Regions from separate parts of the Neptunomonas japonica JAMM 1380 genome, predicted to be linked through region 1. Evidence: riboswitches for the same ligand, from Rfam matches in the RefSeq annotation. Region 1 holds a riboswitch; each other region holds the start of a gene.
What was found. A riboswitch is a leader RNA that binds a small molecule or an ion and turns the genes downstream of it on or off. The one in region 1 is predicted to bind thiamine pyrophosphate.
Positions count from the first base shown of each region.

Region 2: linked by a shared signal. The riboswitch ahead of thiB (thiamine ABC transporter substrate binding subunit) and the one ahead of thiD (bifunctional hydroxymethylpyrimidine kinase/phosphomethylpyrimidine kinase) in region 1 are both predicted to bind thiamine pyrophosphate.
Region 3: linked by a shared signal. The riboswitch ahead of NEJAP_RS08810 (TonB-dependent receptor) and the one ahead of thiD (bifunctional hydroxymethylpyrimidine kinase/phosphomethylpyrimidine kinase) in region 1 are both predicted to bind thiamine pyrophosphate.

Region 1 covers NZ_AP014546.1:3,631,833-3,642,244, reverse strand. Annotated here, with positions in the region: gene NEJAP_RS17130 (DMT family transporter) at 73-957, shown strand; gene mutM (bifunctional DNA-formamidopyrimidine glycosylase/DNA-(apurinic or apyrimidinic site) lyase) at 1,001-1,813, shown strand; gene NEJAP_RS17120 (alpha/beta hydrolase) at 1,823-2,752, shown strand; gene NEJAP_RS17115 (phosphatase PAP2 family protein) at 2,844-3,371, shown strand; gene NEJAP_RS17110 (glycosyltransferase family protein) at 3,368-4,384, shown strand; TPP riboswitch at 4,780-4,874, shown strand; gene thiD (bifunctional hydroxymethylpyrimidine kinase/phosphomethylpyrimidine kinase) at 4,863-5,699, shown strand; gene thiC (phosphomethylpyrimidine synthase ThiC) at 5,737-7,614, shown strand; gene NEJAP_RS17095 (hypothetical protein) at 7,673-7,897, shown strand; gene NEJAP_RS17090 (nucleoside 2-deoxyribosyltransferase) at 7,947-8,480, opposite strand; gene NEJAP_RS17085 (hypothetical protein) at 8,477-8,647, opposite strand; gene NEJAP_RS17080 (DUF5062 family protein) at 8,684-8,950, opposite strand; gene NEJAP_RS17075 (D-hexose-6-phosphate mutarotase) at 9,053-9,949, opposite strand; gene NEJAP_RS17070 (hypothetical protein) at 10,104-10,412, shown strand, end outside.
Region 2 covers NZ_AP014546.1:2,687,682-2,698,093, forward strand. Annotated here, with positions in the region: gene NEJAP_RS12575 (methylthioribulose 1-phosphate dehydratase) at 1-335, opposite strand, end outside; gene NEJAP_RS12580 (DUF1059 domain-containing protein) at 894-1,142, opposite strand; gene NEJAP_RS12585 (phosphotransferase) at 1,237-2,022, opposite strand; TPP riboswitch at 2,069-2,167, shown strand; gene thiB (thiamine ABC transporter substrate binding subunit) at 2,163-3,137, shown strand; gene NEJAP_RS12595 (ABC transporter permease subunit) at 3,137-4,762, shown strand; gene NEJAP_RS12600 (ATP-binding cassette domain-containing protein) at 4,755-5,354, shown strand; gene pyrC (dihydroorotase) at 5,411-6,451, opposite strand; gene NEJAP_RS12610 (HD-GYP domain-containing protein) at 6,639-7,748, shown strand; gene NEJAP_RS12615 (ABC-F family ATPase) at 7,826-9,412, opposite strand; gene NEJAP_RS12620 (cold-shock protein) at 9,693-9,899, opposite strand; gene NEJAP_RS12625 (adenosylhomocysteinase) at 10,220-10,412, opposite strand, start outside.
Region 3 covers NZ_AP014546.1:1,871,768-1,882,179, reverse strand. Annotated here, with positions in the region: gene NEJAP_RS08840 (TIGR00730 family Rossman fold protein) at 1-372, opposite strand, end outside; gene NEJAP_RS08835 (CreA family protein) at 470-973, shown strand; gene NEJAP_RS08830 (LysR family transcriptional regulator) at 967-1,851, opposite strand; gene NEJAP_RS08825 (CoA transferase subunit A) at 2,000-2,698, shown strand; gene NEJAP_RS08820 (3-oxoacid CoA-transferase subunit B) at 2,712-3,368, shown strand; gene NEJAP_RS08815 (hypothetical protein) at 3,440-4,747, opposite strand; TPP riboswitch at 4,994-5,123, shown strand; gene NEJAP_RS08810 (TonB-dependent receptor) at 5,179-7,251, shown strand; gene NEJAP_RS08805 (thiolase family protein) at 7,314-8,495, opposite strand; gene NEJAP_RS08800 (branched-chain amino acid ABC transporter permease) at 8,571-9,497, opposite strand; gene NEJAP_RS08795 (branched-chain amino acid ABC transporter permease) at 9,511-10,398, opposite strand.

The DNA of each region.
Region 1 (10,412 bases):
TTTTTTAATCAGTGCTTTATTCGTACTCTATCTCTTTAAATGTTACTTATATTTCACCATAGGGGCGCCTATATGGTTGCGTTGCGTACCAAGCTTATTCCTTTTATCCCATTTATCTTTGTGCTGCTATGGAGTACTGGGTTTATCGGGGCTAAATATGGGCTGCCTTACATAGAACCTTTTAATATGCTGTTTATACGAATGCTGTTTACGCTGGCGGTATTCATGGTATTGATGGCTATTTTCAAATCAAAAATTCCTACCGGTAGGCAGGGTTTTCATCAGATGGTTTCTGGCTCGCTGGTGCATGCCGCTTATCTGGGAGGCGTTTTTGCAGCCATAAAATGGGATATGCCTGCTGGCATAGTTGCTATTGTGGTTGGCTTACAGCCTTTGCTTACCGCGCTTATTGGGCGGATCTGGTTTAGACAATCATTGGCAGGTTTGCAAGTATGGGGCTTAGTGTTAGGGCTGGTAGGCGTGTCGCTGGTGCTAACTGGCGGCAAAGATTTAGGTGATTGGTCACTGAGGCCTGAAGCGATGGCTGCCTCTATCGTCGCGCTGCTAGGGATATCGATAGGCACGCTGTATCAGAAACGTTTTGGTGCTGGTGTTGACTTAATGGCGGGCTCCTTTTTTCAATACCTAGCCACTGCTGTATGGATGGGGCTGTTGGCGTTCAGTATAGAAACGCGTGAAGTAGTTTGGTCATTTGACCTAGTGATGGCGCTTGGCTGGTTAGTGTTTGGTTTGTCTGTATCCGCCGTTTTGCTGTTGATGTATATGATTCGCGAGGGGGAGTCGGCCAGAGTTGCCAGTTACTTCTACTTGGTGCCACCGGTCACTGTTATCGAAGCGTGGTTGCTATTTGATGAAGCATTAGGGGTGTTAGCACTAATAGGGATATGTATTACTGTGTTTGGTGTGTATCTTGTATTGAAAGCCCCTCAGAAGTAGCTATAAGCGACCGTGCTTCATAGTATGAATGGAATGAGTTCTTGTGCCAGAATTGCCTGAAGTTGAAACGACCAGAAGCGGAATCGAGCCGCATATACTGAATCAAGAAATTGCTGGTGTGGTTGTGAGGCAACCGCAATTGCGCTGGAGAGTTCCTGAACTTGAGTTACGTAAGCTTGAAGGCTTATCTATAAAGAGTGTGGTGCGACGCGGTAAGTATATTCTTTTAGAGACCGAGCGTGGTGCGGTTGTTATTCATTTGGGGATGTCGGGCAGTTTGCGGATTATCTCTGATGAGCGATCTGCCTTGAAGCATGACCATGTCGATATCCAATTTAGCGACGGGATCTTGCTGCGTTACACGGACCCACGTCGTTTCGGTGCCATTTTATGGCAACCCAAAGGGCAAGTACATGAGCGTATTGCCTCTTTGGGGCCTGAGCCCCTATCGGATCAATTTAATGGGCGATATTTGCATCAGCAATGTAAGGGGCGATCTGTTACTATTAAGCAATTCATCATGAATAGCAAAGTGGTTGTTGGTGTAGGGAATATTTATGCCAATGAAGCACTGTTCCACGCAGGTATTGATCCCCGGAAATCTGCGGGTCAAATCTCTGAGAAGCGCTTATCGGTGCTCGTGAAGAGAATCAAAAGTGTGCTGACTGCAGCGATTTTTCAAGGCGGCACAACTCTTAAAGATTTTGTCGATAGTGATGGTCAGCCTGGATATTTTCAGCAGTCTTTGAATGTTTATGGGAGAGGTGGTGAGCCTTGTTCCACTTGTAGTCGCACCTTGAAAGAAGTGCGTTTAGGGCAGCGTAGTACGGTGTTCTGCAATTATTGTCAGCGGTAGGAATATAAAATGTCGATAGCCGAATTACACATCAACGAAAATCGCAAGGGCTGCGTAGTTGAAGATCACCGAGGGCGTTTAAGAGATAAGTTGGATATCCATCATTTTTTGGATAAGCGCGAAAACCTTCAAATAGGCGAGCTTCCGGTGCACTGTGAGCTTTATGAAGCAGGTAATAAAGATGCGCCCATCCTGATATTGTTGCCTGGTATTGGCACCTATTGCGAGTTGTATGCTGATATCCTTGGGCGCTTTGCAGAAAGCGGTTTTCATGCTGTTGGTTTGGATTATCCAGGGCATGGTTATTCGGGTGGTAAAAGAGGGCATTATACAGTTGAGAGTGTTGTAGAGTCGGTCAGTGAGTTGATTGATGGGCTTGAAGAGCGCTACTCTGGACCTGTTTATGTATTTGGTTATTCGATTGGGTCACTTTTGGCTGTTGCTGCCGCAGAGAAGGATAATCGGATAAAGGGTGTTATGTGTGGGACCTTACTGATTCCCGAAATTCCCCCAGACACTTTTCATCAAATCGGGTGGCAATGGACATGGGGAATGGCGCAGCTGTTTCCTAGTATGAAGTTACCGTTGAAATCGATGGTGGATTATGAACAGTTGCTTGCAGGGCATCCTGCAGCAAAAGAGTTTAATCATGACCACCTTATGATATTTGATTACCCGTTAAGTACGTTGTCCAGTTTGTACTCGTGGCGCTCCAGAGTGAAGTCAGAAGCTTTTGATTTTCATGCCGCTATTTTACACGGCTCAGATGATGAGGTTATGTCATTGAGGTACTCAAAGCGCTTAGTCGAAACCTTGGCTCACCCTTTTGAGTTAATCGAGGTTCCTGGTGGGCATATGATGCCTTGGTATAACCCAGAGCTGTTGATTACTAGTGTTACTGGGTGGTTAAGTGCTTTGCCTACGCAGGGATTAAAGTAGGCCTGTCATAAAAACTTCACCTTGATGTAACAAGGGCTCCACAGATGCGAAGCGATAATGCTCATTATCGTATCCGTTTATGGGGCGCGTTATGTTATCTATTCAAACGATTACTGCTTTTGATACATCGTTGTTCTACTGGTTTCAAGACCGGCGCCAAATGCATGCTGGGATAACTACGCTTAGTCGTAACGTTTCTCGACTGGGTGATGGAGTGCTGTACCTTCTTTTGGGCGGCCTGTTAGCTTTATTTGAACCGCAAGATGGTGTTTCTTTTCTACGTTTGGGCCTGTTCGCTTTTGTTGTAGAGCTTCCGCTCTACCTGTTTCTCAAAAATATCATTAGACGAGACCGCCCCTGTCAGCGATTGGATCTTAAGTCAGTTGTTACCCCTTTAGATAAGTTTGGTTTTCCTTCTGGCCACGCCGCTGCTGCTTTTGTTTTTGCGTCAGTGTTGGCGCATGTCTACCCGTCTGTCGCATTGCTAACTTATATTATTGCTATCTTGATAGGTATTTCTAGAGTTGTATTAGGTGTGCATTATCCTGCAGATATAGTGGCGGGAGCAGTGGTTGGTATTGTGTGTGCTAAGTTGTGTATAGGGGTTGTTGGAGGGTGAAGGTCTTATATGGGGTGCAAGCCACGGGCAATGGGCATATTGCTCGTGCAAGGGTTATGGCACCCGCTTTGGCGGAAGTGGGTGTTGATGTAGATTATCTTTTTAGTGGCAGGCCTAAGGCAGAATTGTTTGATATGGCATGTTTTGGTGATTACACAGTCAGACGAGGCTTGACCTTCTGTATGGGGGAGGGGGCAAAAGTACTACCGCTCAAAACGCTTTTAAATAATAACTTGGTTCAGCTATATCGTGATGTCAGGTCTTTAGATGTATCCCGCTATGATTTAGTTATTTCTGATTTTGAGCCTGTTACAGCGTGGTCGGCAAAGTTGGCGAATAAAGCCAGTATGGGGGTTGCGCATCAATACGCCTTTTTACATGCATTGCCCGATGGTTATTGCTCCAGACTTATCAGGCCGGGTATCAAGCTGTTTGCGCCAGTAAAGCAAGCCGTTGGTATTCATTGGGACTCATTTGACGCTTTGATAGCGCCGCCGTTGATTAGTCCTGCTAGGTTTACTTCGAATTCTACACATAAAATGATCTTGGTATATATGCCGTATGAAGTGAACGATGTTTTGTTCTATTGGTTTAGTGCTTTCCCTGATTATGAATTTCGTGTTTATAGCAAAATCGATAAAGCGTATGTGCGAAGTAACGTTGTATTTAGACCATTGAGCAGAGATTGTTTTGAAAAAGACCTGTCGATGTGTGAAGGCGTTATTTCAAATTGTGGTTTTGGTTTGGCTAGTGAGGCTATGCAGTATGGGAAAAAATTTCTTAGCAAGCCGATGAAGGGTCAAGCTGAACAGCAGTCCAATGCACGCATTTTGAAGTCATTAGGCTTGGCAACTATTATTAATGAACTGGGTGTTGATGTAATAGAAGCATGGCTCCAATTAGATAACCCTCTGCCTAAGTGCTTTCCTAATGTGGCAGCGGCATTATCGGAATGGATAGCGAGTGAGCGTCAGATACCATTGGACCAAGTTGTTAAACAGATGTGGTCTTAGACAGCAGCTGAGTAGGCATTAGAATTTAAATACGAATTTAAGAAGTAATGGTTAGCGATTAATTCTAGCCTGTTGCTGTTAAGTGCAAAGGGTATGGTTAATGAGATAGTGTGTAAAAGGGCGAGTAAGCTTTATAAATCCTTTATAAAGCTTACTCATTTGGCTTCCATTATCCGTGCGGTTGAAAGGCTTCCGTGCTGTTAACTACCTTGTGTCCTTTCCGCTGACTTGGCCATCCTTGAATTCGTTCCATGAACAGGAGATCCACCGTTGTTATTATGGCGAGTTGGCCCGGATTTCATATAGGAAAAAGTCCTATTTTTAACAGTAAATTATTGAATGTAGATTCATTATCCAAGGGGTAGACAGTCAGAGACTAACCGCTTAGACTCATTTTAATCTTGTCGGGGTGCCTTGTGTTGAGGCTGAGAGAAAACCCGCTGAACCTGATCCAGCTAGTACTGGCGTAGGAATCGAGATGTACAATCATAGCTCTTCAACAGCTATGCCTGTAGCGTTAACTATTGCCGGCTCAGATAGCGGTGGTGGTGCAGGTATACAAGCTGACATTAAAACGTTCTCTGCTCTTGAGGTGTATGCCGCCTCTGTTATTACAGCAGTGACGGCGCAAAATACATTAGGCATTTCTGCTATTCACTCCATTCCTAACGACATCGTTACTGCACAATTGCGTGCTGTATTGGACGATCTGGATGTTGCTGCTTGTAAAATAGGTATGCTGGGTGATGCGCTAACCATTGATGCGATAGCTTCTGTGCTGAGCGAGTTTCCTGTGAATTCGTTGGTCATCGACCCTGTCATGGTGTCAAAAAGTGGTAATGCACTATTACAGTCTGATGCTATTTCATTATTGAAAAATCGTCTTTTCCCGTTGGCTACTGTCTTGACGCCGAACCTTCCTGAAGCCGCTGCTTTAACAGGGTTACCTGAACCTCAATCTATTAAAGAGATGTATCAAATCCTAGAGTCACTTCATGAGCTAGGTGTTCCTTGGGTGTTGCTCAAAGGTGGGCACTTACCTGTACATAATCACGCGATAGACCTGCTTTCTAATGGTGAGCAGGTATTTGAATTTAAGAGTGAGCGTTTCAAGACAAAAAATACACATGGGACTGGTTGTACGCTGTCTTCAGCGATAGCTGCCGGGCTCGCTAAAGGGTTAAGTGTTGAGCAGTCTGTTAAAGAGGCTAAAAGCTATATAAGTGCAGCAATTTCTGCTGCGGACACATTAGCAGTAGGGACCGGATACGGTCCTCTGCATCATTTTTCGTTGCTCTGGAATAAAACTAGCTAAGGCTGTTTTCAGAGTTCAGTTCTAAGTAGGGTGGATTATGTCTAATAATAAATTACTAAGCCAAAATGCCAGTGTTGATCATGCCTCTGTGCAGCCGTTTCCTAAGTCTCGCAAGGTTTATATTGAAGGAAGCCGTCCTGATATTCGTGTGCCGATGCGTGAAATTTCTCTGGATGATACGCCAACAGGTATGGGTGGCGAAAAGAATGATCCGTTGTATGTATATGATACGTCGGGTCCCTATACTGACCCTGAAGCAAACATAGATGTGAGAAAAGGCTTGGATGCATTGCGTGCAGGCTGGATTAGTGAACGCAACGATACAGAGCAGTTAACCGCATTATCATCTGAATATGGTCGTGCGCGCGAAGTCGATTTACGTTTGGATGAATTGCGTTTTGAATTAACGCGAAAACCATCTCGCGCTAAAGCAGGCATGAATGTTACTCAGCTGCACTATGCCCGCCAAGGGATAGTGACGCCTGAGATGGAGTACATTGCTATACGCGAAAATATGAAATTAGCGAAGTCCAAAGCTGAAGGTAATATCGTTGCGCAACAGCATCCTGGTTTTAGTTTTGGCGCTAACTTACCGGACGAAATTACCCCTGAGTTTGTTCGTAAAGAAGTAGCTGAAGGTCGCGCTATCATTCCCGCTAACATTAACCACCCTGAATCAGAGCCAATGATTATTGGCCGTAACTTTTTGGTGAAAATTAACGGTAATATTGGCAATTCTGCAGTGACTTCTTCTATTGAGGAAGAAGTAGCGAAGATGACGTGGGGGACTCGCTGGGGTTCCGATACCATTATGGATCTCTCTACAGGTAAGAATATTCATGAAACACGTGAGTGGATCTTGCGTAATTCTCCTGTTCCGATCGGTACCGTGCCTATCTACCAAGCGTTAGAAAAGGTAAACGGTGTTGCAGAAGACCTTAATTGGGAAGTATTTCGCGATACATTGATTGAGCAAGCAGAGCAGGGTGTGGATTACTTCACTATTCATGCCGGTGTTTTGCTACGCTATGTGCCAATGACCGCTAAGCGTATGACGGGTATCGTTTCTCGCGGTGGTTCCATCATGGCGAAATGGTGCTTGGCTCATCATGAAGAGAGTTTCCTTTACACGCACTTTGAAGAGATCTGCGAAATCTGTAAAGCTTACGATGTATCATTCTCATTGGGGGATGGTTTACGCCCTGGATCTGTTTATGATGCAAATGATGAGGCTCAATTTGCTGAGCTTGAAACCTTAGGTGAGTTGACAAAAATTGCTTGGAAGCACGATGTTCAAGTAATGATCGAAGGGCCGGGTCATGTACCTATGCATATGATCAAAGAGAACATGGATAAGCAGCTGACCGAGTGTCATGAAGCGCCTTTCTATACCTTAGGTCCTTTGACGACAGATATTGCTCCGGGCTATGACCACATTACTTCAGGTATCGGTGCCGCCATGATTGGTTGGTATGGTTGTGCGATGCTGTGCTATGTGACGCCAAAAGAGCATCTTGGTTTGCCGAATAAGGATGACGTTAAAACGGGTATTATCACTTATAAAATTGCGGCACATGCTGCGGATTTGGCGAAAGGCCATCCGGGTGCGCAAATACGTGATAATGCTATGTCTAAAGCGCGTTTTGAATTCCGTTGGGAAGATCAGTTTAATATTGGTCTCGATCCTGATACAGCACGCGCATATCACGATGAAACCTTACCGAAAGAGTCGTCAAAAGTGGCTCACTTTTGTTCCATGTGTGGGCCTAAGTTTTGTTCTATGAAAATTTCTCAGGAAGTCAGAGATCTTGATGCTGCTCAGATCGAGGCAATAAAAGTAGCCGCTGATAAAGGGATGCAAGAAAAGTCTCAGGAATTTAAAGATACAGGGGCTGAAATTTACCATAAAGTTTAACCTGAGAGGTTCTTTCGGTTAGTCTTATAGGGATGTTGATAACTTATGAAGATCCCTTATGTCAGAAGAACTGAAGTATGTCGCGGTTGCTCTTCTCGTGCTGTTTGCTTTTGTGCCTGTTACCCTTCAGGCGCTTAGAAGACGAAAGGAGCAACCGCCGCCTTTGGCTAGCAATGATCGAAAGTTATACCGATTGTGGCGCTCAGACCCCGATGCTTACCAGAGGCAGTACGGTGCTTTGGATGAAAAGTATATCGAAGCGCAAAAGAACAAAAATAAGTAGCGTGGCTATGTTGGCGAGGTATTCATGCTAAAAGAGCGTGAATACCTTTTTACGATACTGATATCCTCTCTAGCGCGTGGCGAAAAGCATTAAGGTGCGACTCATCATTCAGGTCATCTCCTAATAATTGAATTAGGCCCCCTTTAGGTGTTGTACTGCCTACCATCATCAAATTGTCACTCATATCAAATTGCTCAACCATTTGGCCATTTTTGTCCTCTCCGGGGAGTGGCTGATTGATACGTTCGGAGTAACTTTTGTTGGAAAGCGTATAGCCCCATACCGGTTTTTGTTGTGCGGCCATATAACCCATCTCAAACGCAGTGCCTTGATCCATTCCCGCACCTCGAAAGGGTGTCATATTGGCAATGATGCAGTCTGCTTGATTCATAAGCGCAATATTGGCGTGATAAATTTTAAGACCCGCGTTGAATGGTGTTAAATGCTCAAGACTAAGTTCGTTGTCTAGGGGGAATAAACCGCTGTAGCCAAGTTCATGGCAAAGTTTTTTCTTTGCTGCACCCAGCGCTTTGGCTGTTGGCCTGAAAACATCAGGGCCTGCTAAATAAATGTATTTGATCATGTGGGAACGTTATCATTATCAAGGCTCTCTGTATGGCGTCTTTTGCATAGAGATTTAACAATACCCTCTGCATGCCCTCTGTCTGCTACTTGTAGTAAAGCAAAAGCAACTAATTTAGGGCGTAGCGCTTTAAATTGGGATGCATAGAGCAAAGCTAGCGCTGGCATAGAAAATAGAGCCTTGTTTACAGGTGAAACTGTTCTTTAATTACTTTTCAACGGGTGGTCTTCCGGTAATTGCTTCGCAATCCATAATGCGAGCTTATGTTTCATATGAGGCTCGTCTTCTTGGTCTTTTGCTAGTGGAGTGATGAGTTTGTCTTGTGTCAACAAATGATAAAGTTGTGTGACTTTTAGGCTGCTGCTATCTGTTGGCTTAAATTCGTTGATGCCTCGGTTCTTCATATAGACTTCGCCGATACGTAATGCTTCTTTAAGCAGTTGGGCTTCTTGTTTGGGTTTCATTTTCATCGCTATTCCTCTTTAAAAATATGCATAGATTGAGTTGAATGATTTATTGGGCATTGGATTTGAAAACCATTAGTTGTTTTCATCCGCTTGTATTAACAGACTTTAATATTGAGACTCTATGGATAGTTGCATACCTATCTGGTGAGTCTCATTAGGTTTCAGTGTAACAGTATCTCCAAGAACATTAGCTGTTTCGATGCAAAACATGGAATTAAAATCTGTAGATGAAAACTGACTAATTCGTTTGCTTTTTTCTATCCATGGATTCCAGATAACAGCTGAGCGGCTATTAAACTGGTTGAGTAATAATGTGTGCAGAGGCGTGGTTGCGGTTAGTGTTGTGTTATCTCTAAACATGTAAATACGATCAGTTTCTATGCAAAAATTTATACTGCCTTGCTGTTGTTTTTTCTTCCAATGATCAAGCGCGTCAATGTAAGTGGTGCCGCTTGCTCCATAAATGAGCGTTTTATTAATATCGCTTGTTGGCAGGTAGGTATGTAACGCTTGGCTGTAGGTCACAACGTGCTTGTCTGTATTGTGCGTTGAGAGAGAAATACGCAGAGTTTTGCCAATAATAAATGTAGCTTCGAGTTCAAAATCAAACGGCCAGCATTGAAGGCTTTCAGCGCTTGATGCAAGTGACAGAGTGACTTCAATTTGATGGCAGCTTTCCCTGATGCTTTTGAGCTGCCAGATACTATTGCGGGCAAAGCCATGGGCAGAAGGTTGTTTTATATTCTGGCTAATGTTCGTGGGATTTTTATCAGGAGCACCAAACCAGGGCCAGCAAATAGGAATGCCTCCGCGGATAGATTCTCCTGTTTTATAATGAGCGCTCGGGCTTAGCCATAAAGCGTTTTTGAAATGATAGTGAGCGGGCGAAAACTCAATAATTTGTGCTCCTTGTAATAACACCGTCGCTTTGAAAAGAGGGTGGTCTATTTGGATGCTATCAAGTTCATCACGTTTAATTAGCTGGCAAAAAGCGTATTTCATATAATGGCTTCGCAATTCGATTTTCATTGACTTAAAATAGCTGTTCACTATAAAACAGATAGTTGTGTGAATATATCATTGCATAATTATCATCCCGTTCTTATCTTCTGATGACTAGTGCCTTTTGAATAAAACTCGGTTAGCAGAGCAGCTCTTGAATGCTGTGCAAAATGAATTAACGACAATGCTTGGTGCTGTTGATCAGGCGCGGGACAATGCTGTTCATGAGCAAAGTAAACCGGAAAATCAATATGACACTCTGGCGTTAGAGGCTGCTTATTTGGCGCATGGGCAATCGGTACGTGCCGCTGAGTTGCAGCGTCAAATTACAGTTTTGAAACATTTTGAATCAGTGGATTTTAAATGTGACTCTGCAGTTGCTGTGGGTGCGGTTGTGCATTTACGTGAGCATAGTAATCAATTATCTCAATGGTTATGGGTTGTGCCTGTTGCTGGTGGTGTT
Region 2 (10,412 bases), 940 kb from region 1:
ACTAGGGTATTTGATGCTTCTAGACGAGACAGCACTGTGGAAGCCACCGAGTGCGTATGTAGCACCGCACCAATATTAACATCCAACGCATAAAGCGCCGTATGCAGTAATGTTTCAGCTGACGGCTTTAATTTAGAATTAATAACCTGGCCATGCGAATCGACCCGTAGCAGGTCGTATGGAGTGAGCTCACCTTTGTGACGCCCTGATGCAGTCACCCACGCAGACGAGGCATCAATACGGGCTGAAAAATTACCACCCGTAGCTGGGCACCAACCTTGTGAATCAATCCAGCGGCCCGCTTCAACAATAGAGTGTGTCAATACGTCAGACATCAATAGTAGCCATTAATCATTCTATAAAAAGCGTTAGTTTACGAGAAGATACTGAATTATCGAAGAAAAACCGAAGGATATTTTCAAGAGCAAGCATAGAAAAGGGGCGGTCAGTCAGACAGCCCCTCAGAACCGAAATGATTTCGGTTATAAAAGCCCGAAGGCAAAAAAATACGCATGAAACTTCTTATATAGGCGCTTATCAAATATTGACGTTTCTTAATTAAAGATTTTACTTAATAAAGTAAATGAACGACTCAAGTGAAGCGACTATTATAAGCTAAACAGTGTTTTCTCCTCTTCAGCGTTTACGATCAACTGAATTCAGTATATCTAAATTTTCACAAAGTCATAGGTCTGATTTTTCCAGTAAAATCCTATAATCCGTGAATGAATTTCATCTTGAAAAATGGCTCTCATGGCACCCTTCTTGCCCCTCTTGACTAGTGCAATAATACGAGCCCAACAAGGGTTTTTCATAAGTTAAGAGAACATGCTGGCCATACCCAAAAAACCTGGCGCCTATAAACAGGCGAACCGCTAATTTCTGAGCGGTAATCAAACAGGTCCTACTCTCTCAGGCAGAGCTTCGAACTCTCTTCTTTTTCCCTCAAACCACGCCACCATTTCGTCTGGCTTTTGCATTAACTGCATCATCTCATCCATCGCTTTAAGATGAGCAGCGTCTTTTTGATGAAGCATTTCGGTACCGTGCTGCTTACTCAGCTCAGCAATCTCTTCAAATGAATTAGCATGAAACTCTTCATCACAAGCACCACCTAACTGCTTACAACTCATAGTCTTCATAACTATTCTCCTTATTAGTGTGATTCTAATACAGATAACACTTCACAAGACTGCCAGCAAGAAAATGCTCATATAGCGCTTTTTGAAAGAGTCATCACTGATCACTATGCCCACTAAGCTCATACCAAAGCAGGCTCAACTGCCGGTTAACCTGTAACGCAATATTGATTGCGCATTCAAATGCTTTCGAATCGACATCCCTAAAAGCAGGCAGTGAAGCTATCTCTAGATGCGGTATTGAAAACTCTGTCACCAGTGCTGCGGCATCCAGCCAAGGATTCCCTAGCCCGGCATACTCCCAATCAATAACCACCAACTGCCCTACATTATTCAAAAGGTTTCTCTTATGCAGGTCATGATGCACAAGACATAATTCAACCTTGGCGGTTATATTTAGCTCTAGCATTAGCGCGCAAACCGAACTCAGTAACGCTTGAGCTTGCAAGGTATTGTCTAGATCATTTATTTTTTGCTGATATGCATCCCATAATGCTTGGTAATCATATGTCGGCATGCTTCTTATCTGCTGCCAATCAGACACACAGGCTAATATCTGAGCGTGCAAATCAGCTATAGGCGCATCATCTAATGTCGTGTAACGCTTCATCAAAAGCCATCCCGACTGGGTTTCATCTGGCAACTTTTGCTGAAAAACTTCCGGCGCCCATGCTTTAGTGCCGAGTAGGCTCAGTACTTTTTCTTCTCGCTGCCGACAAACACCCAATACTTGCCTTGTTGTATCGAGGCGCAAAACAACGGCTTGCCCTTGATAATTGCCAGTATAAAGCTGGTTGGTCGTACCTGCATGCAACAAAGGCTGCCATTGCACATCTACAGACAATTGAATATTTATATTTTCAAGTAGCTGGCTCTGTTTCAAAAGTCACCTTGGTCATTAGCGAGAGGTTATAGATATGCTATATTAGCGCCTGTTATCGGGGCGTTGGCCTAGCAGCCTGACTGAGAGTGTACCCGTCGAACCTGATCCAGTTAATACTGGCGTAGGGAATAAAGGAAAAAATGAAAAAACTATTTTCGATACTCGCTGCCTGTGGGCTGGCAACATCAGTACATGCTGCGGATCTGACCATATACACCTATGACTCTTTTGTTTCTGAGTGGGGTCCAGGCCCACAACTGGAAGCAGCATTTGAAGAGTCTTGCCAGTGTGATCTAGCATTTATTGCAGTCGATGATGGCGTTAGTATTTTAAACCGTTTGCGAATCGAGAAAGATAAAACCAAGGCAGATGTTCTACTTGGCTTGGATGATTCACTCACAGAAGTTACCCGCCGTGAATCGCTTGTCCAGCCACATGGCATAGCACTTAATGGATTAAAATCCGAGCTGCAATGGCAGGATCAGGACTTTATTCCCTATGATTATGGTTTTTTCTCTTTCGTTTATAATACAAATAAAGTCGAACAGCCGGCTACTTCATTAAAGGCATTAATCGATTCAGACGCATCAGTGATTTATCAAGACCCACGCACCAGCACGCCAGGGCAAGGACTCATGCTTTGGGTCAAAGCTGTTTATGGTGACGACTCAGCCAACGCTTGGAAACAACTCGCGTCACATACGGTGACTGTCACCAAAGGTTGGTGGGAAGCCTACAGCATGTTTCTTGAAGGTGATGCCGACTATGTTCTAAGTTACAACACGTCTCCCGCCTACCATGTCGTTACTGAAGAAAAAATACAGTACAAGGCCGCCGCTTTTTCCGAAGGGCATGTTGCACAAATTGAAGTGGCCGCGATATCAAGGTATGCAAAAAATCCTGAGCTCGCCAAGCAGTTCCTTAACTTTCTCATTTCACCTCAAGCACAATCCATAATCCCCACGGCTAACTGGATGCTTCCGGTTGTCGATCAAATTGAATTGCCCGAGATTTTTGATGAGCTAATTCAACCCAAACGCATCGGTTTTACGCCACAGCAGATAGCAACACAGCGTAAATCTTGGATTCGTGAATGGCGCTCTACTGCTAACTGATGCGTTTATATTGGTTGGCTTATGCGGCTATTTTCGCACTGACTATTCTGTCTTTTTATGGACTCATCAATTTTGGTGACGAAGGGCTTGATACCTCCCTTCTGCAAGATAGTTATTTTTATACGATTCTTGGTTTTACATTAAAGCAGGCGTTACTGAGCGCCCTACTCTCTGTGGGGATAGCCATACCAATTGCGCGGGCTTTATATTTTTTGCCAGCGCTGCGTTTTAAAAAACTATTCCTAACGTTTTGTTTACTCTGCTTCGTTACGCCAACGCTCATTGTTATTACTGGACTAGTTGCATTGTTAGGTCGTTCAGGCTTTCTTACTCAATCAATTAATACGGCATTGAGTAGCTTTAGCGAGAACACATGGAACCTTTACGGGTTATCAGGCATTTTAATTGCTCATATTTTCATGAACATGCCGCTCGCCGTTAGAATTATCTACCTACAACTACAGACAATCCCTGACAATAGCTGGAAACTTGCCTCTCAACTAAAACTGAGTAAACGGCAATGTTTTAGGGTTGTTGAATGGCCGGTACTAAGAAGCAGTAGTGTTTTATTACTCTGCTTTATCTTTGTACTTTGCTTTAACAGTTTTGCTGTTGTTCTTGCATTAGGTGGCGGCCCTCAATCGACAACCTTAGAAGTCGCCATTTATCAGGCACTTAAATATGATTTCAATATCCCTGAAGCACTTACGCTAGCCTGGACACAACTTATTGTAGCCGGAGGGCTTTATTGGCTCATTACACGATCCGGCGGCGTCTCCTGGCAAAGCATAGAATCTAGCCAATACAACTGGCGACCCAACCAGAGTTCTAGTGCACGTTTTTGGTTTACATCACTTTATAGCACTGCATGGCTGATACTACTTTTGCCTTATTTATCGCTGCTACCCGGTTTATTTGACAGCGATCTGTCCAACAAAGACTTTAAGGCCATAGGCTATTCAGCACTTGTCAGTATTGGCTTAGCCGCTATCGCAACATGCTTAGCGATGATATTGGCTTTTGCACTGCTTCGCCCGGTACGTGAAGCCGCATTAAAAGCTCAAAACAAGCGCGTTTGGTTATATGAAAGCTTAGCAACACACACGCTGGTTGCACCCGCTATGGTGCTATCGGTGGGCCTATTTGTTTATCTACTACCGCTTATTGATCTCGACCGTTGGGGCATTATCTTTGTTGTGCTACTAAACACCGCTCTAGTTATCCCTTTTGCCGTTCAAAAGCTCAAACCTCGATTACTACAGTTTGATCAACAATATGATCGCTTAGCTCACTCGCTCAAGCTAACACAGCAAACCCGCTGGAAAATTGAATGGCCTTTTATCAAAGAGATCTACCTAGCAACGACGGGTTTAGTCCTTGTTCTAGCGATGGGTGATGTGGCTATTTTTTCAATTTTTGGCAGCCCTGATTGGACCACCTTACCCTGGCTAATTTACGGTTATGCAAGTAGCTACCGCATCGCCGAAGCAAGTGCCGCATCGTTTCTTTTACTGATGCTTTGTGCTCTTTTCCTCTTTTTTCTGGAAAAACTATCTTCGCGCAGCGCTCTTCGCAAACAACCCCTAGAATACAGCCAAGCGCATAAAGGCGAAACTCATGCTTAGCATACAAAATCTTCTCCTTGAATTAGACGGCTGGCCACTGCGTTATAATATGCAGATTGAGACAGGTGAAATAGTCGCTATACAAGGTGTAAGCGGCGTTGGGAAAACCACCCTACTCAATCTAATTGGTGGGTACCAAACACCTGATAGTGGCAGTATTGAATGGAATAGAACAACACTAAACCACTTGCCAGTTGAAAAGCGTCCGGTCAGTATTTTATTTCAAGATCACAACCTCTTTGAGCATATCAGTGTTATGCATAACCTTTGTCTTGGCTTTAAAGATGAAGCGCCCTTAGCTGCGATAAAAAATGCCACACACTTTTTAGAAGTATCACAACACCTTGATAAAAAACCTGCGGCTCTTTCCGGAGGGCAACGCCAGCGTATTGCGCTAATCAGAACACTATTACGACCTGAGCCCATTGTTTTGCTTGATGAACCCTTCGCAGAGCTCGATCCTATGACGCGCGAAAAATCAGCCCTGTGGTGCAAAGAACAAGCGAAATCTAGTGGAAAAACGGTCTTGCTGGTTACACATCAAGACGAAGATGTAGAACGGATGGCAGATAGGCGTATTGTGCTTTCTTAGCTCTACAAAAGCACCTAAAAACGCAATGTTCTTAGGCGCCTAATAACCGTAACTCTTTATATAGAGCCTTGCACTTTCCAGTGCACCGTTTCACCTGCGAAAAACGGTACAATTGGTTTACCGTCAGGCAAAATAATTTCAGAAGGAATAGTCCAATCTTCACGCACTAGCGTTAATGTACCGCTGTTACGCTGCAATCCATAAAAGTCCGCGCCAAAATGGCTCGCAAAACCTTCTAACTTATCTAATGCATCTAGCTCTTCAAATACATGAGCATATAACTCAATTGCACTCCAAGCACTGTAGCAACCAGCACAACCACATGCATTTTCTTTGGCCTCTTTTGCATGTGGTGCTGAGTCTGTCCCTAGAAAGAATTTAGGCGAGCCTGTTTTTACAACATTACGTAATGCTTGTTGGTGTGTATTACGCTTTAGTACAGGCAAACAAAAGTTATGCGGTCGAACACCACCCACCAATAAATCATTACGGTTTAATAGCAAATGCTGAGGGGTAATCGTGGCAGCAACATTATCTGATGCATCTAAAACAAACTGAGCAGCATCAGAAGTAGTGATATGCTCAAAAACCACTTTTAAATTAGGAAAACGCTTAACAATATGCACCATCTTTTGATCAATAAATTCTTTTTCACGATCAAAAATATCAATATGGTGATCCGTTACTTCACCATGCACTAAAAGCAACATGCCTTGTTCTTGCATCACTTCAAATACGGGGTACAGAGCTTCTAGCTGACTAACCGCTGCAGCAGAGTTCGTCGTAGCCCCTGCAGGATACATTTTAGCTGCCACAGCACCAGCAGCTTTCGCCGCGGTAATGTCTTCAGCAGATGTTTGGTTAGTAAGGAAAAGAGTCATTAATGGTTCAAAATGACTTCCTTCAGGACGCGCTGCCAAAATACGTTGCTGATAGCCCAGTAGCGCCTCAGCATTAATAACTGGCGGAACCAAATTAGGCATTACAATCGCCCGATGAAAACAACGAGCAGTTGCTGCTACTGTTTCAACCAGCATATCACCATCACGAAGATGTAAGTGCCAGTCGTCCGGAGTTTGTATCGTTAACGTTGTCATACCTTACCTGCTCATTGATTCGACTTAATTTTAAATTATACCGCACATTGCACACATGATGGAGCCGTCTATACACAAGACTTTAAGACAACCCAGACCAAATAAACGTGTGAGACACATAGAATTCAGGTAGTATTCAGTTTTAGATCACGGAAGCGGATGTCCGCTAGCTACACAAGGAATTTACGTGAAAAACATCCTTATCATCAGCCAGAACGCAGTCGGCAATCAGACGATTCAGGATATCCTATGCGACTACAATGTCTGTATTCACGAGTACTTTAACCCTGCTGATTTAACGACTGATACTGCAATGCTGATTGTAGATTCATCTTTACTTGAAAGCAGTCGTGAGCTGATTAAACAATGTAATTGCAATCACTTAAAAATACCTAGTATTCTTCTCTCAACAGATAGTATTGATAATATTAGATTAATTACTCAAGCTACTGGGTTTTCAGATTTCTTAAAGGCTCCACTGCAGCCATCAACAACTCTATCCAAGTTAAAAACGCACATTAACTTAGCCGAAATGGTTCGCTCCTTCGATACAAAAGTTACGGTGCCTGATACCCACGAAAACGACCTACTCGCAGCACAAGATGCTGCTATTTTATGTCTTGCCGCTGTCGCCAGGGTTCGCGATCACTCCACCGGAAATCACATTCTTCGCACACAACATTACGTTAAAGCTTTAGCCGAACATTTACGTTATCACCCAGATTATGCTCACGAACTCGATAATGATGAAACCATAGAGGTTTTTTATAAAACAGCATCGCTGCACGATATAGGAAAAGTAGGTATTCCGGATGCCATTTTACAAAAGCCGGGAAAACTAGACTCTGATGAATATGAAATCATGAAAAGACACCCTGTCCATGGTTATAATGCTATTCGCACAGCAGAGCACTTACTTGCCAGAGAACTAAAAGGCAAAGCGGCCAGTTTTATTAAAATTGCACAGCAAGTAACACTAAGCCATCACGAAAAATGGGATGGAAGCGGCTACCCTCAAGGCTTAAAAAACAACGAAATTCCTATTGTCGCTCGCTTAATGGCCGTTGCGGATGTGTACGATGCCATTATTTCCAAACGCCCCTATAAAAAGGCACTTGAACACTACACAGCAAGCTCCATTATTCAAAAAGGTCGCGGCAGCTTCTTCGACCCTAATGTTGTAGATGCTTTTTTGGATTTAGAAGACACCTTTGACAAAATATCTTACATTCTAGAAGACTACTTCCCTTCCAAGTCCGACTTCTCTCCGCATTCCTGCGATGAACTGATGTTCTAATCATAAAAAACCCGCTACTAGCGGGTTTTTTATCAATGCATAAACATTAGGACTGTGATGATAGTAGCAATCAATATTTACACTTCTTGGCTACGCAAGTAATCATCATATGTACCGCGAAAATCAACAATACCTGTCGGCGTTAATTCCAGAATACGCGTTGCCAATGAAGAAACAAACTCACGGTCATGACTCACAAACACTAATGTTCCAGGATAGTTTTCAAGCGCCAAGTTTAATGACTCAATTGATTCCATATCCAAATGGTTCGTAGGTTCATCCATCAGCATAATATTAGGACGCGTCAACATAAGCTTACCGAAAAGCATACGCCCCTGCTCACCACCTGAGATAACCTTTACAGACTTGTTAATCTCTTTTTGCGAGAACAACAAACGGCCTAATGTGCCACGGATAACTTGCTCATCATCACCTTCTTGACTCCAATCACCCATCCAATCAATTAAAGATTTCTCGTCTTTAAAATCGGATGAATGATCTTGAGCATAGTAACCAAGATCAGCATTTTCAGACCACTTAATTTCACCTGCCGTAGGCTCCAAGTCACCCACAAGGCATCTTAAAAGGGAGGTTTTACCGATACCGTTTGGCCCAATGATGGCAATTCGCTCACCTACCTCAATCATCAAATCAAGATCTTTAAACAGCTCACTATCAAAACTTTTTGATAAGCCTTCTACTTCTACGGCCAAACGGTGTAATTTCTTATCCTGCTCAAAACGAATAAACGGGTTTTGGCGACTTGAGGGCTTAACTTCTTCAAGTTGAATTTTATCAATTTGCTTAGCACGAGAAGTCGCTTGTTTGGATTTAGATGCGTTAGCAGAGAAACGACTAACAAATGACTTAAGGTCAGAAATTTGAGCCTTTTTCTTAGCGTTATCAGACAACAAGCGATCTCTTGCTTGAGTGGCTGCTGTCATATATTCATCGTAAGAACCTGGGTATAAGCGCAGTGTTCCATAATCCAAGTCCGCCATGTGAGTACACACACTATTCAAAAAGTGACGATCATGAGAAATAATAATCATGGTGCAGTTACGCTCATTCAATACCTCTTCCAACCAGCGGATAGTGTTAATATCCAAGTTGTTGGTTGGCTCATCGAGTAGCATAATATCCGGCTCAGAAAACAGCACTTGAGCCAACAACACTCGCAACTTCCAACCCGGAGCAACTTCACTCATTAGACCATAATGCTGCTCAATAGGAATATCGACACCTAACAGTAACTCACCTGCACGAGACTCTGCCGTGTAACCATCCATCTCAGCGAACTCAGACTCAAGCTCACCCGCGCGCATACCGTCTTCTTCGCTCATGTCTGGGTTTGCATAAATAGCATCACGCTCAGACTTAATCTTCCACAGTTCTTGGTGCCCCATGATGACAGTGTCAATAACGCTGTATTCTTCATAAGCGAACTGGTCTTGAGAAAGTTTACCGATACGCTCACTCGGCTCTTTTGAAACTGTTCCTGATGAAGGCTCTAAGTCGTTACCCAGAATTTTCATAAAGGTGGACTTACCACAACCATTGGCACCAATTAAACCGTAACGGTTACCTTCGCCAAACTTTACAGAGATATCTTCAAAAAGAGGCTTAGCGCCAAATTGTATGGTGATGTTAGCGGTTGTAAGCAATGTTCTATTCCGAGTTCAAAAAAGATAAAAAGACCGACCTCGACGCATGCACGAAGGGCTCGAAACGCAGATGAAAAAGAGAGTCTATTATGCCACATATCGTGTTACAGCAAAAACCATTCCAGACTTTCTGCAACATCTAAAACGTAGATCGATCAGACATTCAAAATTCAGATATTAAAAAAGGGCGAAATCGTTAGATTTCACCCTTTTTGTAATTCCTTCAAGAGGAATTAAGGAGTGATTTACTCAATAATAGAGTAAATCAACGCAGCTCTATTTATAGAGGTACGATGTTTTCAGCCTGAGGACCTTTCTGACCCTGAGTAACTGTGAACTCAACTTTCTGGCCTTCAGCCAAAGTTTTGAAACCAGAGCTGTTGATAGCGCTGAAGTGAGCGAAAACGTCTGGACCAGATTCTTGCTCGATAAAGCCAAAACCTTTAGATTCGTTGAACCATTTTACTGTACCAGTAGTAGTAGACATATTAATATCCTATTAAATCAAGAGTAATTAAAGCCTTAAAAATTAAGGCGGGTTTTGCTGGAAGTGTTGCTATTACTTATGAAAACAGGACGTAAATTTAAAAATCTAACATCGAATTGGCATGCATAAATATAGGACGTACTTTCAAGCTGCAATCATTATATACCCCTCTACCGCGCTGTCAACTTATATCCAACAAGTATTTTATCTAGTCTAAATATACATCCATACCCGAGTATCGCAGTCAGATATTTACTTTAAAAAGAAACAATTGGATATGTTTCTATCCAATCATTTCTGGTGAGTCTAAAGACTCTTTATTAACCAAAATGGCTTAGCCATCTTCGCGCCAAATCTTTACGCAAACTTGTAGGTAATTGCACAATTTTATTCTCTACTGAGTTTTCACACAGATAATTAATTGCCGCTATCACCTCTCCTTGCACTAAATATATGTAGGGACCTACCTCTGCATTATGAATAAAGTTAATCGCATCTCCTCTGTTAGCCAAA
Region 3 (10,412 bases), 1.8 Mb from region 1:
ATAACCAAGCTGCCCCCAAGTCCAGATTTCAAATATCTCTTCCAGTGTTCCTATACCACCAGGCATAGCAATAAATGCATCGGCTAACTCAGCCATCTTGGCTTTTCGCTCGTGCATGTCAGCAACAATAAATAACTCTGTCACTCCTCTGTGCTGTACTTCTCTATCTTTTAGGGCCATAGGCATTACACCATAAACCTTGCCACCTTCTTGTAAAACCGTGTCAGCAATAACGCCCATTAAACCGGTTTTTCCCCCTCCGTATACAAGTTCATGACCATCCTCGACTAATAACCGCCCCAAGCGTTGCGCTTCTGTCGCAAAGATAGGATTCGCACCAGTGCCTGACCCACAAAAAACTGCTATTTTCATTTCCGATTCACTTATTTAGTGCAACAATATATTCCAGCTTAACAAAAACCATTACCTAAAGTAGGTACAGTTTATTAGCTATTTTCATGAGGTTAACATGTTCAAGTCTACATACCTTCTTCCCTTCTTTTTAATAGCACCTCTTCTTTCTGGCTGTTCAGATAATGAGGTAGGAAATGTAAGTTTGGGCGTATTTACGACAAAAGACATTAAGCTGGTAATCGTCAAAGATCCAGTCGTCACAGGTGTTAGTTGTCATATTGCACATGTTGAAGCCAACTTAAATTTTTCAGACCCTTCTGATATGTCCATCGCGTGCCGTCAAACAGGCCCTATCACCCTTCCTATGATATCGGCAATAGATAAAAGTAAATCAGGTGAAGTTGTTTTCAAAACATCCAAAAGCATTCTTTTTAAAAGCTTAAAAGTAAGACGAATTTATGATGCACAGAACAAAACTCTCATCTATGTCAGTTATTCCACAAAGGAAATACAAGGGAGTCATAAGCATTCGTTATCTACGGTTCCACTATGGGGGAACCCTGTTTGGGATCAGGTTGAAAGCACAGAAGCCAACAACGAACACAACCAGCCTCAGTAAGTAGTTAGCAAAACATCAACTAAGCCTTTAGCGGCGGCAGAAAGTGGGTAACGGCGTCGTGTTATAACGCCAACGGGCCTGGTAATTATTGGCGACTCTAATGCACAGCATACAGCACCTAACTCAGTCATTTGTCCTAAGCATAACGATGGCACCACACTCACTCCTAGCCCCGTAGCAACCATACGCCCAATGGTTGCTAACTGATGAGTTTCAAACTGTGGAGTTAACGACAACCCTTCTTCTTCGAGCATGGCCTCTACTAGTAAACGAATACTTGAAGGGCGCTGCAATATAATAAAATCACTTTCTAACAAATGCTGCCATTTAATAGCCTTGTACTGGGCTAAAGGATGACCTTTAGGTAGTACCGCGATAAACCGGTCATCAAATAATGGATTAAAAAGTAAATCTTCGGTATTACCTGGGTCAAAAGATACACCAACCTCAACCCGTCCATCCCTAACCATATCAACGACATCTTCCGCAATGACGTCATGTACTGTCATATTAATATGTGGGTATTTATCACGAAAGTTTCGAAGCGCAATTGGTAACTGGTTTGATGCAAAAGAAGGCATACTTGCGATAGCCACTTTACCTCTAAACAATGAAAAGCGATTGTGCATCTCTTCATAAGCTTCATCTAGATCAGCTAATAAACGCTGGGCTGTTGGATAAAAAGCTTCGCCTTCTGGCGTTAGAGATAATGTTCGGGTGGTGCGTGAAAAAAGTGGCCCGCCTAAGCCTTCTTCTAAATTTTTAATCGCCACACTTAACGCAGGTTGTGAAAGATGCACAACAGCACAAGCCTCAGTAAAGCTTTGCGTATTAGCAACAGCAACAAATGCACGTAATTGTTTAACTGTTATATTCATAAATATAATCTATTAATTCTTCTATTAAATTCATTGGATAAATATAAGCCAGTGATAGACACTTAACAAACTTAAATTCTGCTTTCACCCTAGGGCGATGTATTAGGCAGGCCGAATAACAATAAGCTACAAGGCATGGAGATGTTCAATGTCGGGTTTTAACAAAGTAGTCAATAGCTACGATGAAGCAATGGCGGGACTTGAGGATGGCATGACTGTCATCGCTGGAGGTTTTGGTCTTTGTGGTATTCCAGAAAACTTAATTGCCCAAGTTAAAAAAATGGGCACAAAAGATCTCACTATTGTTTCCAACAACTGCGGTGTTGACGGATTCGGTCTGGGCGTTTTATTAGAAGATCGCCAAGTAAAGAAAATGGTCTCATCCTATGTCGGTGAGAATGCATTATTTATGCAACAGTTGCTGGCGGGCGAATTAGAAGTTGAGCTTACTCCACAAGGCACCCTCGCTGAAAAAATGCGTGCTGGCGGTGCTGGAATTCCTGCATTTTATACTGCAACAGGCTACGGAACGCCCGTCGCTGAAGGTAAAGATGTACGCGAATTCAATGGTCGCAACTATATTCTTGAAGAGTCCATCACTGGCGATTTTGCTATCGTTAAAGGTTGGAAAGCCGATAAATTCGGTAACGTAATATACCGCCATACTGCACAAAACTTTAATCCAATGGCCGCAACCGCCGGAAAAATTACGGTTGTTGAAGTGGAAGAGATTGTAGAGCCTGGTGAATTAGACCCAGCTCATATTCACACCCCGGGTATCTACGTTGATCGCCTCATTGTAGGCACTTTCGAAAAACGCATTGAACAACGCACTGTCCGTACGTAAGAGGGTTTTAAAGATGGCACTAACACGTGAACAAATTGCAATCCGTGTCGCTCGCGAACTGCAGGACGGCTTCTATGTAAACTTAGGTATAGGCATTCCTACTCTTGTAGCAAACTACGTTCCTGAAGGAATGGAAGTTATGCTGCAATCAGAGAACGGACTGCTAGGCATGGGACAGTTCCCAACAGAAGATGAAATTGATGCCGATATGATTAATGCTGGCAAGCAAACAGTGACCACTGTTACTGGCGCATCGATTTTCTCATCAGCTGAATCTTTTGCCATGATCCGTGGCGGACATGTAGATTTAACCGTACTAGGTGCGTTTGAAGTTGATATTTCAGGCAATATTGCATCTTACATGATCCCAGGAAAACTCATCAAAGGCATGGGTGGAGCAATGGACTTGGTCGCGGGCGCTGACAACATTATTGTCACCATGACTCATGCATCAAAACACGGCGAGTCCAAACTTTTAACTAAATGCTCGCTACCGTTAACCGGTGCAGGATGCATTAAAAAAGTATTAACCGATCTTGCTTATATAGAAATTGAAGATGGTGCTTTCATATTGAAAGAAAGAGCACCGGGCGTTTCTGTAGAAGAGATTGTGTCAAAGACAGAAGGAAAAATGATTGTACCTGATCATGTACCTGAAATGGTTTTCTAAGAGCGTTGCCCTAAAGCACTGATATAGCGCTTTGCCCGAACTTTGCTTATGCTGCGTTCGGGCTTTTTTATTTATAGAGACCGACTTCTTTCTTTAATTATTTTCCAACCATCTCCATCTTTAACAAGCTCCATTTTCTTAAAGCTCACATCACTATAGTTGTGCGATTGATACTTCTGTTTAAAGCTTACTTTCGCATAAGCTGGAGAATTGACAGTAATATTCACATCTTCAAGCACTATCTGTATGCCTTTTGCTTTTTTGATGCGCCGTGTTCTTTGCTCCACCCACTGCTTATGGCTGTTATATTTAGATTTATAATCTGACATATAGTGATGCAAGTAACGGCCAACATCTTGGCTCACCCACGCTGAGGCCCAAGCATTTATACTAGCCTCTATTTCTGCCTCTTCCGTTACTTCGGCTACTTCGGCTACTTCGGCTACTGCGGCTACTTCGGCTACTTCGGCCACTTCGGCTACTTCGGCTACTTCGGCTACTTCGGCTACTTCGGCTACTTCGGCTACTTCGGCTACTTCGGCTACTTCGGCTACTTCGGCTACTTCGGCTACTTCAGCTACTTCGGCTACTTCATTTACGGTCTTTAGCTCAGCAACATTTTGTGGAAGAGAAGATAGAAGGTCTTCATTTTTCAATCCCAAATCAATAAGTCCGTATGGAGCGGAAGGCATAGCCGCTTCTATTTGCGTCGATTGTTTTTCCTGATCGTCTAAATTCGTTGGTTTTACCAGTGAATCCAGCACATTATTTTGGCTAGTTAACTCGGCCTTTGACTCTTCGCTATCAACAGGCATTCCTTTTCCAGATAAGTAAACGAGTTGTTCAGTATAGTTGCGGGCAGTCATAAAGGATGCGGAATCATTTTCAGCAACAATAGTCATAAGCTTGTCTTCATTGCCTGCAATATAAGCATTATCAATAGCCGCTTTTTGTGCTGCTGATATTGCATCTATAGCTTCAGAACGCTTACCAAGATAGAACATCACAATAGACAAGTTATTGTAGGCTTCCGCCTTTGAAGGGTATTTAGCGACAACGCTTTTCAGTACAGATTCAGATTCTTGAAAGCGCTTATGTTCAAATAATAGCTGGCTACGCAGCATAGCGGCATCGTAATCATTCAACACCCTTTCTCTCTCACCTTCCTTAATAAGATCAAGGGAACGAAGAAGATCACCTTTTCGGGAGTGCTCAACTATCCTTTGTCTCCACTTATCATACATCTCTGGCGTATAGGAAAGCACTTCAGGTTGACGATCTTTTTTTGTTCCATTTCCTATAAATAAATACACAATTGCAATAGCTATAAATACAGCAATGGTCCATTTACCCGCCCTGACAGCCGAAACTGTATCCATTCTTGAAGTCCAAATTAAATTAATAGTGACTTAACATTATCTCAAATGAAAATGAACACTCACTTAGTATTTAGTAACTTTCTCATTAAAATGGACATTCATTTTAATGCTTCATCGCTACTTAATAAAACGCTATCACTCATCACTAATAACAACAAGATCCATACCTTTGAAATCACATCACATATTTGGCGCCTATCTTTTATTAATCTAAACGTTATAATCCAAGCCAATTTACTAATTAAGTAAGTTCCTAAGGGGTGGCACAGAAAAAGAGAGCCGTTTTAAGCTCTCTGCGCCTGAGACGCATATGGAATGCGGACCCTTTGAACCTGATCCGGATGATACCGGCGTAGGAATAGGAAAGTTATACTTCTTCTTTATTTTCCCGCTTCTCAACCGGGTCTCTGAGCTTTTTTCCGGAGACTTGTATGAATTTAAAACCTTCATTGTTTGTTAAATCTACGCTTGCCGTTGCTATCTTGTCAGCTAACCATTCTTTTGCAGCTGATGGAAATAACTTCTCGCTACCCTCAATTGTTGTCACCTCCGGCTTTCGCGGGGCTGCCCTTCAAGACGTACCTACAAGCTTAACTGTGGTTGATGACCAGGTCATTCAAGAACGTAACGCAGACCATTTAGAAGACCTTATAACCCTTGCACCTAACGTAAATTCATCCAGCGGTGCATCACATGCGAAATACTTCCAGATTCGCGGTATAGGTGAGCGTAGCCAGTTTATCGGGCCGATCAACCCGTCAGTCGGCGTCATCATGGATGGCATAGATATGAGTAATATTGGTGGTGCCGCAAATATGTTAGATGCACAGCAAGTCGAAGTGCTTCGTGGCCCTCAAGGAACACTTTATGGTGCAAATGCCCTCGCCGGTCTGATTAATATCCGCTCTAACGACCCAACCACCACAACCACAGGCCACATAGAAACAACATTAGGCACGTACAACACTAAACGCCTATCAGCCGCTGTAGGTGGCCCCATCAATGATAGCGTCGGTTACCGCGTTGCATTTCAAAGTAACAAAAGTGATGGATTTACCGAGAACGACCACCTGCATAAAGATAATACCAACAATATTGATGAAACCCTGTTCCGCGGCAAGCTACGTATTGAAGCAAGCGACGACCTAATGGTAGATTTAACAGCATTCTATGCCAATATCGATAACGGTTATGATGCATTTTCATTAGATAATAACCGCACAACATTATCTGACGAGCCAGGGCATGATCGTCAAGAGACATCAGCCCTAGCCGCTAAAACTACCTGGACAGGACATGATGCGTTCACATTAGAAACATCATTGAGCTACTCAGATTCAAACCTAGAATATGGTTATGATGAAGACTGGGTATACGATGGTTTTCATGTTGCGGGTTACAATGCATTTGATAATTATAAACGCGACAACAAAACAGCAACCGCTGAAGTCAGATTTATATCAGCTCCTGGCTCTGAACTATTCAACGGCTCTACATCATGGGCAACCGGCTTATACTATTATGATAGATCATCTGACTTAGCTCGCACATATACATACCTTGGCAACGACTTTATCAGCGAGTTTGATACTTCTCGTCTTTCAGTCTACGGGCAGCTTGAGTCATCATTATCTGAGAACTATGTGCTAACAACAGGTTTACGCATTGAGCATTCAGAATCTAAATACAGTGATAACGACGGTGCCTCTTCTAGCTCTGATGAGCTGCTAGTAGGTGGGCGAGTGGCTCTAGAATACCTAGCTAACCAAAACACGACTTATTATGGCTTGATCTCACGAGGGTACAAGGTAGGCGGCTTTAATGCGGACAGCTCACTACCAGCAAACCTAAAAGAGTTTGATACTGAATACCTTTGGAACTATGAAGTTGGTAGCAAAAAAAGCTGGCTAGAGAACAGCTTACAAACACAAATTGCTTTATTTTTCCAACAACGCGATGATGCTCAAATAAAAGGAAATCGGGTTGTTAGCAACCCCGGCGGAGGAAGCAGCTTTTTTGATTACGTCGATAATACTGACGAAGCATATAGCTACGGTTTAGAAGCAGAAGCTCGTTGGAAGTTAAACCCAACAGTATCGCTTTTTGGCTCACTTGGCTTACTTAATACCAAGTTAAAAGACAGCAGTGCCGCTTTTGACGGACGCGATGCAGCACAGTCACCAAACTATCAATATACGATAGGCGCCAATTTCAATCATGGAAAAGGCTGGTTTTCAGGGGTCGATGTTGAAGGCAAAGATATCTACTACTTTTCTGACAGTCACGACCAAAAGTCTGAAGCTTATGCCTTGTTAAATGCTCGCGTTGGTTACAAAACCAAAGACTGGGATCTAACACTCTGGGGACGCAACCTCACAGACCAAGACACATTTGTTCGCGGCTTCTATTTTGGTAATGACCCTCGTAACGGATATGCCGCTACAAAGTACACTCAACTAGGTGCACCACGCCAAATAGGCATCACGGCAAAACTGAACTTCTAATTCAAATGAAGCAAACTAAAACGCCGCTAAAAAGCGGCGTTTTTTTGTAATCAGTTAAACGACTAAAGCATCTCAACCGCAACAGCTGTCGCTTCACCACCACCAATACACAGCGATGCAACACCTTTTGACTTACCCGCATTTTTTAGCGCATACAGTAAAGTAACCAAGATGCGTGAACCACTCGATCCAATTGGATGACCTAGTGCACAAGCCCCTCCATTTACGTTTACTTTATCTGCATCCAACCCAAGCTCTGAAATAGCTAGCATAGAGACGACTGCAAATGCTTCATTGATTTCATAAAGATCAACATCACCTTTACTCCAACCAGCTTTTTTAAGTACTTTTTCAACAGCACCGATAGGCGCAATCGTAAACTCTGCAGGCAGCTGTGCATGTGTTGAATGTGCAGCTATGCGAGCTAATGGCTTTAAACCACGCGCGATAGCATCAGATTCTTTCATCAAGACTAACGCCGAACCACCATCAGAAATTGAACTTGAGTTTGCCGCTGTAATTGTGCCGCCTTTTTTAAAGGCAGGGTTTAATGAGCGAATTTTATCTATTCGCGCATTACCCGGCTGTTCATCAGTATCGACTACAACCTCTCCTTTACGGGACTTAATCGTTACTGCCGTAATTTCATCTTTAAATGCACCTGACTCAATAGCTGCCAGCGCTTTATTTAACGAACCTATAGCAAAGTCATCCATTGCTTCACGGGTCACATTAAAGTCATCAGCACTCTTTTGTGCAAAAGCACCCATTAGGCCGCCTTCATAAGCATCTTCAAGTCCATCAAAGAACATATGATCAATAACTTGAGAATGCCCCATACGCATACCCGCGCGCGCTTTAGGCAACAAGTAAGGTGATTGGCTCATGTTCTCCATACCACCGGCTATCATTACATCAACCTGACCTGCCATGATCTGGTCATGCGCCAACATAACAGCCTTCATACCAGAACCACACATTTTATTAATAGTGGTAGCACCTGCAGCATCCGGGATACCGGCTGCACGCGATGCCTGTCGAGCAGGAGCTTGCCCTAAGCCTGCGGGTAGTACACACCCCATGATAACTTCATCAATGTCTGCTCCACTAATACCGGCTCTCTCTACCGCCGCTTTAATAGCCGCAGCACAAAGATCTGGGGAGCGAACATCACTCAGCGCGCCCATCATACCGCCCATTGGTGTTCTTGCCGCACTTACAATGACTACTGAATCCTGACTCATAACTAAACCTCAGTTTACGTAAACGTTAACTACATAAAACAAAAAAACCCCGCTATAAAGCGGGGCTACGATTGATTAGCTAAAGTTGCGCTTAACAACCTTTTGAATCTCACCAACAATACCGCTACGAAACGCTAGTACACAAACAATAAAGATCAGCCCCATGATGATGTGAACATAATTTCCAAGCTCACCACCTGATAGGAAGTTTTGTATACCAACAACAACTGCAGCACCGACCACCGGGCCAAAAATAGTACCCATGCCACCTAATAGTGTCATTAATACCACTTCACCCGACATGTGCCAATGCACATCTGTTAACGAAGCTAGCTGGAATACTAATGTTTTTGTAGAGCCAGCCAACCCTGCCAAAGCTGCAGAGATTACGAAAGCAGCCCACTTATAATCGTTAACATTATAACCTAGTGATGTGGCACGTGGCTCGTTATCGCGAATAGCCTTTAGAATCTGACCAAACGGCGAATGCACCGTACGATTAATTAGCCAAAAACCGAATAAGAAAATCGCAAGCACGAAGTAGTACATATTAAGGTTATCAGACAGATCAATAAGACCGAGCAAATATCCACGAGGAATTCCCTGCAAACCATCTTCCCCGCCAGTGAATGGCGCTTGCAAGAAGACGAAGAACATTAGCTGTGCCAATGCCAGCGTTACCATCGCAAAGTATATACCTTCACGTTTGACAGATAACTTCCCATAAATAGCGCCTAATAATCCTGAGGCAACAGTACCGGCAAGAATCCCAAGCTCAGGAGTAAGCCCTGTATTCATCATGAGATACCCCGTCACATAGCCACCTGTTCCTAAAAAAACAGCATGACCAAAAGACAGCAAACCGACAAAACCAAGTAGTAAATTGAATGCACAAGCAAACAAAGCAAAACACAACACCTTCATCAAAAGAACAGGATAGAAGACGAATGGCGCAACCAGAGCGAGCCCCAGCAAAACAATATTGAACTTAGATATTTTCATAACTGGATCCTCCTCAGGCTTCTTTACCAAATAAGCCAGCAGGCTTGATTAACAATACAATCACCATGACAAGGAAAATCACTGTATTAGAAGCTTCTGGGTAAAAGTATTTTGTTAAACCTTCAACAATACCCATGCCTAAACCTGTAATGATGGCACCACCAATTGACCCCATGCCGCCAATAACTACAATGGCAAATACTACAATCAGGATATTCGACCCCATATCTGGCGATACCGAATAAACAGGAGCAGCCATTACACCAGCGAAGCCTGCTAGCGCTACACCAAAACCGAATGTTAATGTAACCATTAATGGTACGTTTATTCCAAACGCTTGCATCAGTGCCGGGTTTTCAGTTCCTGCACGCAAGTATGCACCTAGCTTGGTTTTCTCAATCATCCACCATGTACCGACACATACGATCAAAGAAGCAACAATGATCCAAGCACGGTAGTTAGGCAGGTACATAAACGGCAGCTTATTACCACCTTTCAAAGCATCAGGAATTGCATAAGAAAGACCTGAAGATCCAAACATATGTGTAAACATACCCTGCAGCACAAGTGCTACACCAAAGGTAAGTAATAAAGAGTATAGATGATCTTCATTTGCGATAGGTCGAATTAAGAAGCGCTCCATGAGAACACCTAAGAGGCCGACCACTAGCGGCACAACAATGAGAGCGGCCCAATAACCAATGCCGAAGTACTGCAGTGCCAAATATGCAGCAAAAGCGCCGAGCATATAAATAGCACCTTGTGCGAAGTTGATGATCTTCAACAACCCAAAGATAATCGCCAGCCCCAAACTCAGTAGAGCGTAAAAAGATCCATTGATTAAGCCAACCAAAAGCTGACCAAATAAGCCAAACAGGTTGATTCCCATAAACGTCGCCATATATCTACCTCTAA